DNA from 4 places in the Marinomonas vaga genome. Region 4 is predicted to be linked to each of the others. Evidence: predicted binding sites of a transcription regulator. Region 4 holds the regulator's gene; each other region holds the start of a gene.
The links. Region 4 encodes FNR, which switches genes on or off when oxygen is low (the NO sensors DNR and NnrR bind a similar motif). Its sites were predicted from a motif close to TTGATNTANATCAA; they were not measured.
Positions count from the first base shown of each region.

Region 1: the regulator FNR is predicted to act here: its motif matches at 1,303-1,316, upstream of ACZ5DR_RS17445 (cytochrome ubiquinol oxidase subunit I).
Region 2: the regulator FNR is predicted to act here: its motif matches at 1,395-1,408, upstream of ACZ5DR_RS12275 (cytochrome ubiquinol oxidase subunit I).
Region 3: the regulator FNR is predicted to act here: its motif matches at 2,001-2,014, upstream of ACZ5DR_RS07275 (histone deacetylase family protein).

Region 1 is NZ_AP043903.1:3,714,848-3,717,992, reverse strand. It holds gene hisA (phosphoribosylformimino-5-aminoimidazole carboxamide ribotide isomerase) at 1-716, opposite strand, end outside; gene arfB (alternative ribosome rescue aminoacyl-tRNA hydrolase ArfB) at 846-1,259, shown strand; gene ACZ5DR_RS17445 (cytochrome ubiquinol oxidase subunit I) at 1,468-3,045, shown strand; gene cydB (cytochrome d ubiquinol oxidase subunit II) at 3,047-3,145, shown strand, end outside.
Region 2 is NZ_AP043903.1:2,604,346-2,607,490, reverse strand. It holds gene ACZ5DR_RS12280 (ATP-binding protein) at 1-1,269, opposite strand, end outside; gene ACZ5DR_RS12275 (cytochrome ubiquinol oxidase subunit I) at 1,642-3,048, shown strand; gene cydB (cytochrome d ubiquinol oxidase subunit II) at 3,048-3,145, shown strand, end outside.
Region 3 is NZ_AP043903.1:1,561,992-1,565,136, forward strand. It holds gene ACZ5DR_RS07270 (bifunctional acetate--CoA ligase family protein/GNAT family N-acetyltransferase) at 1-1,787, opposite strand, end outside; gene ACZ5DR_RS07275 (histone deacetylase family protein) at 2,039-2,962, shown strand; gene ACZ5DR_RS07280 (TRAP transporter permease) at 3,026-3,145, opposite strand, start outside.
Region 4 is NZ_AP043903.1:3,325,847-3,328,991, reverse strand. It holds gene ttcA (tRNA 2-thiocytidine(32) synthetase TtcA) at 1-266, shown strand, start outside; gene ACZ5DR_RS15690 (YfaZ family outer membrane protein) at 279-842, shown strand; gene ACZ5DR_RS15685 (adenine phosphoribosyltransferase) at 910-1,452, opposite strand; gene fnr (fumarate/nitrate reduction transcriptional regulator Fnr) at 1,480-2,241, opposite strand; gene hemN (oxygen-independent coproporphyrinogen III oxidase) at 2,272-3,145, opposite strand, start outside.

The sequences.
Region 1 (3,145 bases), 390 kb from region 4:
CCACCAAAAATGTCTAAGGCTGAGCCAATGGTGAGATCAACCTTGCCATTTGATAGTTCATGGACACGCTTTAAATCAGCCAATGAGCGGGCTCCGCCAGCATAGGTGACGTCTACTGGACAGCCTTGACCCAACAGGGTTACGAGACGTTCATCAATGCCTGCTTGTAGGCCTTCAACGTCCGCCGCATGGATCAAAAACTCATCGCAATGATCCGCCAGCTCCACTAAATTGTCTAAGTTGACTTCCGTTGATGTAATGGTTTGCCAGCGATCTGTGGCGATAAACCAGCTTTCACCAACACGGCGGCAACTTAAATCCAACACCAAACGTTCAGTACCTGTTTCTCGTTTAATCTTATCGAGGCGATCCCAAGAGAATTCACCGTCTTCAAACAGATAAGAGGTCACGATAACATGGGAGGCTCCTGCTTCGAGGAATTCTGCTGCGTTCTTTTTGGTAACGCCGCCGCCGTACTGTAACCCATTGGGGTAAGCGCGCAGTGCACTGAGTGCCTCCAGCTTGTTTTCCTTATCTTTCCCAAGTGCAATAACATGGCCGCCCTTTAATTCATGATCACGGTATAAGCTGGCGTAGTAGGCCGCATCGTAGTCACTGATAAAGTTCTCTTGGGCTCCGTTGTCATTCAAACTACCTCCGACAATCTGTTTAACTTTGCCTTGGTGTAGGTCGATGCATGGGCGAAATAGGGTCACTGATGGCTCCATTTGTTTGTCATAAGGAAGCGGATTGTAGCGGAGTTGAGAAAAGAAGCGAAGGGTTGACCCTTGAGAATGATCAAGCTGGTATAATGTTCGCTATTCCCAAAACCGAATGGACAATTAATGAGTGTAGTTCTATCTAATCAAGTGAGTATACCCGATGACGAAATAGAGCTGACTGCTATTAGAGCTCAAGGAGCGGGTGGTCAAAACGTCAATAAGGTATCCAGTGCCATTCATCTCAGGTTTGATATTTCTCAGTCGTCTTTGCCTGAGGCCTATAAAGAGAAGCTTCTGAGCCTGAGTGATAGCCGTTTAACAAAAGACGGTCAGCTGATTATCAAGGCACAGCAGTTTCGTACCCAAGAGGCGAATCGAGAAGACGCATTGCAGCGCCTGAAAGATATAATCCTGACGGCCATGACGCCGCAAAAAGTGCGCCGTGCTACCAAACCCACCAAAAACTCCCAACGTCGTAGACTGGATCAAAAAAAACAGCGCGGACAAATCAAAAGCCAAAGGCAAGCTAAGTGGTAACCCACCACAAATATTAGTTTGTTTGCACTATTAGCGATATTTATTGATCTATCGCAATACCCTCCTGACTCAGCTCATTAATAATGGGCACCAATGCTAGACATAGACTTTGTGAATGCTTAGCAAATCGTGGCGACCTAACAAATAAGAGCACGAACCAGTGCCTCAAAATGCCGCCGTCATCTCACGTTAGACATGGGTTTCAATCATGATCAATGAAGCAGTTGTAGAGCTCTCGCGATTACAGTTTGCGCTAACGGCCATGTACCACTTTTTGTTCGTACCACTGACCTTAGGCCTTTCTTTCTTGCTCGCTATTATGGAGTCTGTTTACGTCATCACAGGTAAACAGGTTTATAAGGATATGGTGCGCTTTTGGGGCAAGTTGTTTGGTATCAACTTCGCACTAGGTGTTACCACAGGTCTGACTATGGAGTTCCAATTCGGGACTAACTGGTCTTACTACTCTCACTACGTAGGCGATATTTTCGGTGCGCCTTTGGCGATCGAAGGTCTGATGGCGTTCTTCTTAGAATCAACCCTAGTGGGTTTGTTCTTCTTTGGCTGGGACCGCTTGAGCAAAGTGAAACACCTAATGGTGACCTGGTTGGTGGCCTTGGGTTCTAACCTTTCTGCCCTGTGGATTTTGATTGCCAACGGCTGGATGCAAAACCCAGTAGGCTCTGAGTTTAATTACCAAACCATGCGTATGGAGTTGGTAGACTTTGGTGCGCTACTGCTAAACCCAGTTGCTCAGGTGAAATTTGTTCACACTGTCTCTGCAGGCTATGTAACCGGTGCGGTCTTTGTGCTGGTGGTATCCAGCTACTACTTGCTTAAAAATCGTGACCTTGCGTTTGCTCGTCGTTCTTTCGCCATCGCTTCTGCGTTCGGTTTAGCGTCTGTGTTGAGCGTTATCATCCTAGGGGATGAATCAGGCTACGAGCTAGGGGAAGTGCAGCGCGTGAAACTCGCGGCAGTTGAGGCAGAGTGGGAAACTCACGAGGCACCAGCCCCCTTTACCATCATTGGTTTCCCTAATCAGGAACTGGAAGAAACCGAGTTTGCATTGCAAATCCCTGGTTTGATGGGCTTGATTGCAACACGTTCTTTGGACGAAGAAGTGGTCGGTCTAAAAGACCTTAAAGAATACCACCGACAACGCATCATCAATGGTATCTATGCGAATCAGCTACTAGCGGATTTGCGAGCCGGAAATGATGATCCTCAATTGATCGAAAACTTTGAAAAAGTAAAAGACGATTTGGGCTATGGACTGCTGGTAACAGCCTTTACCGAAGATCTAGATAATGTCACTCCAGAGCAATTGGATATGGCGGTAGAGTACTCCATTCCTAAGGTGGCGCCTTTGTTCTGGTCATTCCGCATCATGGTGGCAGCAGGCTTCTTGATGTTGGTTGTGTTTGCAGCGGCTTTCTACCAAAACGCTCGTCGACGTATCGGTCAAAACCGCTTGTTCCTAAAAGCCATTATGCTCACCTTGCCATTACCATGGATTGCCTGTGAAACAGGTTGGTTTGTGGCCGAATATGGCCGTCAGCCTTGGGCGATTGGTGAAGTGCTTCCAGTACATGTGGCGGTTTCTAACCTCACTACAGGTCAAATCTGGCTGTCTATGGGCTTGATGACTGCTTTGTACACTGTGTTCTTAATTGCAGAAATGTATCTGATGATTCGTTTTGCAAAACAAGGTCCTTCTAGCCTGCATACCGGCCGTTATGCCTTAGAAAAAGAAACAGATCAGTTGAAAGGTCAGGAGGTTTAAGATGGATTACGAAGTATTAAAAGTCATCTGGTGGCTACTGGTCGGCGTTCTGCTGATTGGTTTTGCCATCACCGACGGGTTTGATATGGGTGTGGGCAGC
Region 2 (3,145 bases), 720 kb from region 4:
GGCTGCAGACAAACTGCCCAACTCAACTAAATGCTGCTCGTCTAAGCGCTTACGTTCTGCTTCCGCTAGGGCTAAAGAGCGTTCTAAAGCGGCACACTTAGTCGCAAAAATAGAACTGAACACCTCTAAGGTGAGACGCATACCGGGACTCAGGTCTTCCGTTTGGCTTGGCTGCACATACCAGCCATTAGCCGTCTTTTCGACTGACAAGTAGAGGGGTTCTGAAGCGTCTGAATCTTGCATATAGATACCGACTGGCTGACGCAAATGGTGAGCTAACAATTGCCCCCCTTGGTTCAATAAGTCGGACCAAGATTCCGCTTTGTTTAACTCAAGGTTCCAGCTCTCTAGAACACTTTCGTTCAAGACCGCACCAGGAAACACCAAACGCTCAGTCACACGACGCAACCAGGGATAAACCGTGGCCGCAACCAGCAACACCACCAAGGAATATAGCCACAGTTGCCAAACAGGCACAGTGGTCAGCGCCTGCAAACCAAATCGGCCAGACAAAGTGCCAAATACAGCGATCACACACAAGATCACCAACATCATGGCAAGGGCAAGCAAGGCACGGTTAGCAAATCGGTTCACATCTAGGATCTGATAACGCACTACCCCATAAACCAACAACAGCAGGTAGCTTGGGAGTAATAACATGGGGTAAGGGAAAACATTGATACCAAACGAAGGAAACACAAAGCTGGTCGCAAGCAGCAACCCCCAAGCCGCCACCCCAAACATAGCCAAAATCGAGCGTTTTTTATTCCCCGTATGCTGGCGCCACCCCAGCAACAAAACCCCATGTCCCAGTACACCAATGAAAATGGTGTAGCCTAGGTTGACCGCCCCTAATTCATTAAAGACAAAGAAAGGGCGACCGCCCATCAAGGCCACCGTATCACCGGCTCCGCCCCAAATACTTAAGAGTACGATCAAGACACTGGTGGCATAAATCCATCCCATATTACGGGCGATAATGGACAGCCAAGGCCGCCATGCGGCCCCTTCATTGACGAACAAAATAGCGAAATGCAGGAAAAAAGTAGGCATCAGTGGATTCGCCAGCAGTAACACCATGCCTAGGGTTTGTAAGTTATGAAACAGAGCTAAATGTCCAAAACACCAAAGGGCCATCATCACAGCAAAACCCGCCAGCGCTTTTAGATCTCCTTGCTTTCGCCCGCGCCAGACCAACCACGCCCCCACCAAAACACCACAAACACTGGTGACCCAGATGGCTATCTCAAACGCAATAAATAACGTCAAAACGTAAACCTCGTTTACACCACAATTCGTCCAACAATCGTAAACTTAGTTTACACCCCGATCAAATATTATTTAAAAACCAATAAAATCAAACACTTAAATTTTATTATTTTCTGGCACATGGGTTGCTATAGGTCAATCAAAGTGACCTATATCAAAAAACCTTAGAGGGACACCCTATGCTAGTCAGCCATTTTTTAATCGATGCCGCCGTATTGTTCAGCATCATTGCCTTAGCCATCACGCCATTGGCATTTCGCCGCTGGCTAGGAGCCATCAAGGTGCGTAACGGATAGACCGAGGCCAGTAATAAGCAATCGTTCAATCATTTTCAGGGGACATGCCCCTATAACGTTTTATACGGATACCCTTATGGAACTCGATACAGCCCTGCTCTCCCGAATGCAATTTGCGTTTACGGTGAGCTTCCATATTATTTTTCCCAGCATCACCATTGGCTTAGCGACCTTGATCGCCATCTGGGAAGGTCTATGGCTCAAAACCCATAACCCAAGATACTTACAACTGGCTAAGTTCTGGATAAAACCTTTTGCCATCACCTTCGGTATGGGCGTGGTGTCAGGCATTGTTTTGTCCTATGAATTCGGCACCAACTTCTCTAAATTCTCCGATATTGTCGGACCAGTGCTCGGCCCTTTAATGGCCTATGAAGTATTAACCGCTTTCTTTCTGGAAGCTGGCTTTTTAGGCGTCATGTTATTTGGCTGGCAGCGCGTAGGCCGTAAGGTACATTTTTTCTCAACCGTGATCGTTGCCATTGGTACTTGGATTTCTGCGTTTTGGATCATTGTGGCGAACTCTTGGATGCAGACCCCTCAGGGCTACACCATTGTGGATGGGCAGTTCCACGTGGCGGATTGGTTTGAGGTGATTTTTAATCCCTCCATGCCCTATCGCTTCACCCACATGCTGTTGGCGTCCTTTATCACAGCGACCTTTGTTGTGGCCGGTGTCTGTGCCTATTATCTACGCAAAAAACAACATGTGGATTTCGCCAAAAAAGGTCTGTCTATGACCATGTGGATCGCGCTGGTGTTAACCCCACTACAAGCTTTTATCGGTGATCAACATGGTTTAGCCGTCAAAGAGTACCAACCCACTAAGCTTGCAGCGATGGAAGGTATTTGGCCTGCACAAGAAGAAAATGTGCCCCTGCTGCTATTTGCCATGCCAAACATGGAAACCGAGTCTAACGACTACGAAGTGGGTATTCCTCACCTTGGCAGCTTGATCCTTACCCATTCTATGGACGGTGCAGTACAAGGCTTAAAGGCCGTGCCCCCAGAAGACCGACCTAATGTGCCCATGGTGTTTTGGTCCTTTCGAGTCATGGTTGGCCTAGGAGTAGGCATGATTGGCTTAGCGGTGCTTGCGCTTTGGTTACGTAAGCGTGGCACCCTGTTCCAAAACAAGTTCTTTTTAACGTCCTTAATGCTCTTTACTCCGTCTGGGGTGATATCGGTCCTCGCGGGCTGGTATGTGGTGGAAATTGGCCGCCAACCTTGGCTGGTCTATAACCTGGTACGCACCAGTGAAGTGGTTTCCCCTCTGCCCGCGGAGCGGGTGCTCTTTACCCTCATCGGCTTTGTGGTGATCTACAGTTTACTGTTTGGGGTTTATCTCTACTTTATGCGTAAGTTGATTAAAAAAGGCCCCCCATCTATGGCCAACCTTGAGCAACAATTAGTCGGCATGAAAGCCCCTGGCTACGCCCTTGCTTGGGTCAAAAACCTGAAACATGAAGACGGAGAAAAGTAATGGATCTGATACTGTTTTATTTCTTGCTACTTGGTTTTGCCGTGCTCATGTATGTGCTTCTGGACGGTTTTGACCTAGGGGTGGGGATTCTCTACCC
Region 3 (3,145 bases), 1.8 Mb from region 4:
TCCGCAAAGATACTGCCGCTGTCATGGATCCGCACATCCGCCAAGGACAGGCTTTCAAATTCCGGTAGCTCGCACACCATGGTGGAGAAGCTGCGCAGTAGGTCTTCCAGCTCGAAGGATTCTTCCACCGAGGGAAAGGCCCGGTGGATCAAATCTTTCGCCAAGATGGTGTTCAAGGGCGGTAGGGCGACGGCTTCCGTTTGGTGGTGCCACTGGTTTGCCCCTTCCAAAGACAAGCCAATCGCTGGCCCAAATACGGGGTCTCGAAAGGCACGTAGATGTATGGGCGCTTGCAGCACATAGTTGGCTTGGCGACGAGCGATTAAACGGAAGTTGAATAAGTCAAAAACGCCCTTTAAATCTTCAGCACTGGGGGAAGTGTTCCCTGCTTTGATCAAGTCTTTTAGCTGGGCTCTGGCGGCAGCCACATCAATGTTAAATCGGAAAGCGTGGCTATCAGGTGTTTGCTTTGCGAGTAGCTGGTTGCGCTGGAATTGCTCGAGGAATTGGAAACCTTCAATGGCCGCTTCTGGGGTTCTAAACGTAGGGATACCTGCCTCGTTAATGCGTGTGCGCATGGCCACCATGTGCCCGCCCCCTAGCATACATACCATTACCAGCTTCTTTTGCTTCTTATGGAGTTGGAGGACTTGATCGTACAAGGAGGCAATGTTGATCAGGGCGGTGGGACTGAGCATTAACAGAACGGCACCACATTCTTTATCCTGCAGTGCGGTGTTCGCCAGCTCCACAAACAAATCTGCGTCACAGCTGGCCCAAGCAGTGGTAATGCGGCCAACGCTGCCACGGCCTGCCATAGTGGTTTCAAGCTGGTTTCGCAGTGACTCGCTGGGGGTCAACAAGCTGACGTTGAGCTCTTCTGCCCGCTGGGCGGCGAGTTCCCCTGGGCCAGCCCCGTTGCCAATGACCATTAGAGAGCCGCCTTTGACCCGTCGAGCATTGGTCATGACCGATGCTGCAGCGACTAAATCATTTAACCGACGACCACGTACCGCGCCTGTTCGACTTAGGGCTGCGTCTAATACGCGAGGATCGGCCCCTACATTGTGTTCGGTGACCACGGCCACGGGTTTGGATCGGCTGGCCGCACGCAAACTGCTCAAAAAGCGTGTGGTGGAGCCAATCTTTTGTAAGTACATCAAGATGGATTGGCTCTCGAAGTCGTTAGATAGGAAGTCGAGTATTTGGGATGGCATCACATCCACCGGACTGCCCATGGACACCACCTGTGAAAAGCCAATACCCTGCCAAGTGGCCCAGTCCACAAGAGCGCTGGCCACTGTGCCTGATTGAGACAAGAGGGCAAGGCGTCCCGCTAATGGCTGAGTAAGGCCAAGCCATGCAGAGAAGCCTTGTTTAGGGCGGCAAATACCAAAACTGTTGGGGCCCATTAAGCGAACGTTGTGCTGGCGGGCGGCTTTTTGGATGTCATCTGGTGATTCATGGGTGCCCGTTAAGACTAATAAAGCAGCAATACCTGCGTCGCCGCATTGTTCAATGAGGGAGACCAAAGGGGTGTTAGTTTCCCCCGCTAATATGGCTAGGTCTGGCGTTTTTTGTATGTCATTCAAGTGCTTGATATGGTCAAACGGCAAAGTGCCCACAGCGTCGTCTGGACGCACGCCCAAAAGGGTCGTCACGCCACGGCGCCCACCATAGGACAGGGCGCGAAGCACTGCCAAGAGCAGCGGACTTTGGCCATCTTCCCCCGTGAAGACTAAGATGGAAGATGGCGCCAGCAAAGGTTGCAGAGCGTGTTGGGGCATGCAAGTGTCTCCCTGAGTAGCCTGTAGCGAACGTCTCGGCGATAGGGCCTTCGCTCAACGACAGAGAATGCACAGTTTCTTTAGCAGTCTAGACCAATGTCGGATAGGCTGCTGATATGGATGTGTGGCTTCATATGACTGACAGGCTTTGTTGAAGCCTAGATACATAGTAGCCTTGTATCAATCGACATTGAATAACAATAACAGACACCCTTGATCTGGGTGAACAGTTTAGACAATCGGACCTGCTAATGACCACTGCCTATGTGACGCATCCCTTGTGCGAAGCGCATCAACTGGGAGCCGACCACCCAGAATCACCAGAACGTTTAGAAGCGATTCAGAACCGACTCATCGCAGGGCAACTGATGGACTTCCTACGCTGGCGTGAAGCCCAAGAGGTGACCTTAGAGCAACTCAATGACACCCACGATCCTGATTATGTGGCGTCTATTTTTGCTAAGGCGCCAGCAGAGGGCCATGTGGAATTGGATCAAGAAACATTAATGATGCCAAATACCCTAGATGCTGCTCTGCGGGCCTCTGGTGCCGTGGTACAAGCGGTCGATATGGTCATGTCTGGGGAAGTGGAAAATGCCTTCTGTTCGGTACGTCCCCCGGGTCACCATGCGGAGTACGACCGTGCCATGGGCTTTTGTTTGTTTAACAACATTGCTGTGGGGGCGCGACATGCCCTCAATCAATATGGGGTGCAGCGCATCGCCATCATTGATTTTGATGTACACCATGGCAATGGTACCGAAAACATCTTTCAAGCCAGTCCCAATGTGCTGTACGCCTCCAGTTATCAATACCCATTGTTTCCCTACCCAGACCCCGGCGCATCCCATGACAATATTGTTCACATGCCATTAGAAAAGGGCTCCAAAGGGGAAGATTTTCGTCGTGCCTACGAGGCAGAGTTATTCGAAAAACTTGAAGCCTTTGCGCCAGAATTGATTATGATTTCAGCTGGGTTTGATGGGTTAGCAGAGGACCCCATGGGGCAGTTGCGCCTGCGGGAAAGTGACATTGTTTGGCTAACGGAAAAGCTCATGGATGTGGCGGCTCGCCATAGCCAAGGTCGTATTATTTCTGTGTTGGAAGGTGGTTATAACGCTGATGCCTTAGGTCGGGCTGTGTTTAGCCATTTAAAGGTACTGACCCAGTTGTAATGGTTGTCGTGAAGCGAACATAAAAAAGGGAGCTAATCAGCTCCCTTTTTTTGTGTGGCCTTTTTAGGCGATTGCTTGGCGGCGTTTGCGGCTGAGAATAAACAGACCAATAAACAACACCAAACCAGCACTGTCGATGAGAATATTGTGATGTGGCCAAAGCATAAGCAAGGCCGCAACACC
Region 4 (3,145 bases):
AGTCAGATATTGAGGAATACTCTTTACTAAAGGCTTTCCCTATTATCCCTTGCAATCTTTGTGGGTCTCAGGAAAATCTACAGAGACAAGTTGTTAAAGAGATGTTGCAAGGTTGGGAAAAACAACACCCAGGACGATTAGACACAATGTTCTCCGCAATACAGAATGTTGTGCCATCTCATTTGGCAGATACCGAACTGTTTGATTTTAAAAGTCTTAAACAGTCGGAAGACGCTTTAAAACGTTTAAATATAATTTCGCTCTAAAAAGGATGCAGAATGTCGATTAAGAAAATACTGCCATTGGCTCTAGGTGCTGCCGTAGCCGCTCAAGCAAGCGCAAACACATTTGAAGGTTCTCTTTCAAACGAAGCGGTTAAAGCTGACGTGAGTATCGATCGAGGCTCATACTTCCTTGATGCTGGTGGTATGTACCATACCGACGACGGTAAATATGGTTACATTGGTGCCCATATTGAAGATAAAGATACAGCGAAAGATTACCCACTTCAGATTGGTATTGGGGCTCGCTTGTTGGCGGTTGATACTGAAGTAGGGGACAACGATGATGGTGTTGCAGTGGGACTAGGTGGCTTCTACCGTTACACATTCCCTAAGGCAAACCGTTTCAGCGTTTATGGCTCCCTATACTACTCTCCTCAAGTATTATCGTTCCAAAACATTGAAAACATGTACCAGGCTGAGATCCGAGGTGAGTACCGTACTTTGCGTAATGCTCTTGTGTTTGTCCGCTACGGCCTAACCAATGTCGATTTGGATGACTACTCTTCTGATGCTGAAATGAACAAAAGCATCGGAATTGGTGTGGTAACTTACTTCTAAATCCTTTTGAGAGATCAAAAAAAGGTGGCCAATGGCCACCTTTTTTATTGTCCCTAGGAAGGGAAAGCTATTCGCCTTCAAAGGCACATAATGCAAAGACAGGCACTTCAAGTTCCTGTATTTTAGCGCTACCACCTAGATCAGGAAGATCAATGATAGAGGCTACTTCTTTAATTGTAGCGCCTTGCTGACGAAGCAGAGACATGGCTGCGATCAAGGTGCCACCTGTTGCAATAAGATCATCAAACAATAGAACATTGGCGCCTTCAGATACGGCATCTTCTTGAATCTCCAGCTCTGCGCTGCCGTATTCAAGGTCATAGCTCTGGGAGATCGTTTTGCCTGGCAACTTGCCTTTTTTACGAACAAGTACCAAAGGTTTGCGTAGCTCGTAAGCCAACACAGATGCGATCAAAAAGCCTCGTGCATCAATACAAGCAATGTGAGTGATGTCTGAGTCAATGTAACGGTGAACATAGGCATCCACGACCATTCTCATCCCTTTCGGGTTGGTGAAGATGGGAGTAATGTCGCGGAAGCTGATACCTGGCTTTGGCCAGTCTTCGACCGTGCGAATCAGCGACTTAAAGTAAAAGTCATCAAAGAGCATGAAGTAAAACCTTAACTGTTTGGTTAATTAAGCGTGCTCGATCTTACCACACTCTTCCACAACACCGACAAGTTTCTCCATCTCTGGCAGATCGACAATGGTAATTTCTTTGCCGTCCACATCAATCAGCCCATTTTTTTGGAAGCGTGTCATCACACGGCTCACTGTTTCAACAGCTAATCCAAGGTAGTTACCAATCTCACTTCGTGACATGGAAAGACGGAAAGAGGTGGCAGAGTAACCGCGCTTTTTAAAACGATGGGAAAGGTTCATCAAGAATGAAGCGACTTTTTCATCCGCATTTTTCTTGCCAAGTAACACCATCATTTGTTGGTCGTCACATATCTTACGACTCATCAAACGAAAGATCTGATGTTTCAAGGACGGAATTTGCGCTGTTAATTGCTCCAAGTGAGCGAATGGAATTTCACAGACTGTCGTTGTTTCTAATGCTTTTGCAGATACAGGGTATGTGTTGTTATCAATGCCACTTAAACCCAATAATTCGCTAGGGCAATAAAACCCTGTTATTTGTTCTTCACCGGTATTAGTAATATTGAATGTCTTAAGTGTGCCAGTACGCACAGCAAACACAGAGTCGAATTCCTGACCTTGGCGAAAGAGTAATTCACCTTTTTTAAGCGGTCGCTTACGTTCAATAATCTGATCTAAGCGGTTTACGTCTTCGTCAGCCAAGGCAATTGGCAAACAAAGGGCGCTTAAACTGCAATTCTGACATTGCGATGTCAATTTACTATTGAAACGAGTATTTGCGTTGATAACAGACATTGGACTCTCCCTGAGCTCGATCGGGCGTTATTATATGACTTTAGAAAATGATGCGTTTTCGTTGATATATTGGTCAAAAGCCATGCACACACAGCGCACTAGTAATCGACCAATCTCATTAATTTGGATGGTAACGCCGTCATCACTTTTCGTGATTGTCAGGACGCCATCTTCCTCCAGCGCTGCTAGCCTGTCTAGTTCAGTTTGGAAATATTCACAAAAACTAACATTAAATTCAGACTCCACCATGCTGCTGGAAATATAGTTGTGACAAAGCAACTGCATGATCACAAAATGTCGGATACGATCGTCTTGGTGACTAATATAGCCTTTCATAATGGCTAATTGACCATTCTCAATACTGTTTTGATACAGCGAAAGATCCGTATGGTTTTGAAAGTAAGCCCCATCAATTTGACTAATACCAGAGACACCAAATGCAAGCAGGTCGGTTTCTGCGTGGGTGGTATAACCTTGGAAATTGCGTTGCATATGACCCTGCTGCTGAGCAATCGTTAGAGGGTCGCTGGGCTTAGCAAAATGATCCATGCCTATATAAACGTAGCCAGCTCCCGTGAGCTTTTCAATGGTATATTTTAATAATGTAAGTTTTTGATCGGGTGATGGTAGATCAGCATCTAGAATTCGCTTTTGTGGCGCAAATCTATTTGGTAAGTGGGCATAATTAAATACTGAGATCCTATCAGGAGATAATGCGATGACTTGATCTAAGGTTTTATCAAAACCTTCTAAAGTTTGTTTTGGTAGGCCATAAATAAGGTCAAAGTTTATGGAGCTGAAACCTAACGCTCTTATATCATTGACTACCTTGTTGACCAGATCTAATGACTGGATTCGATGAATGGCTTTTTGCACATCCGGATTAAAGTCCTGAATGCCCAGG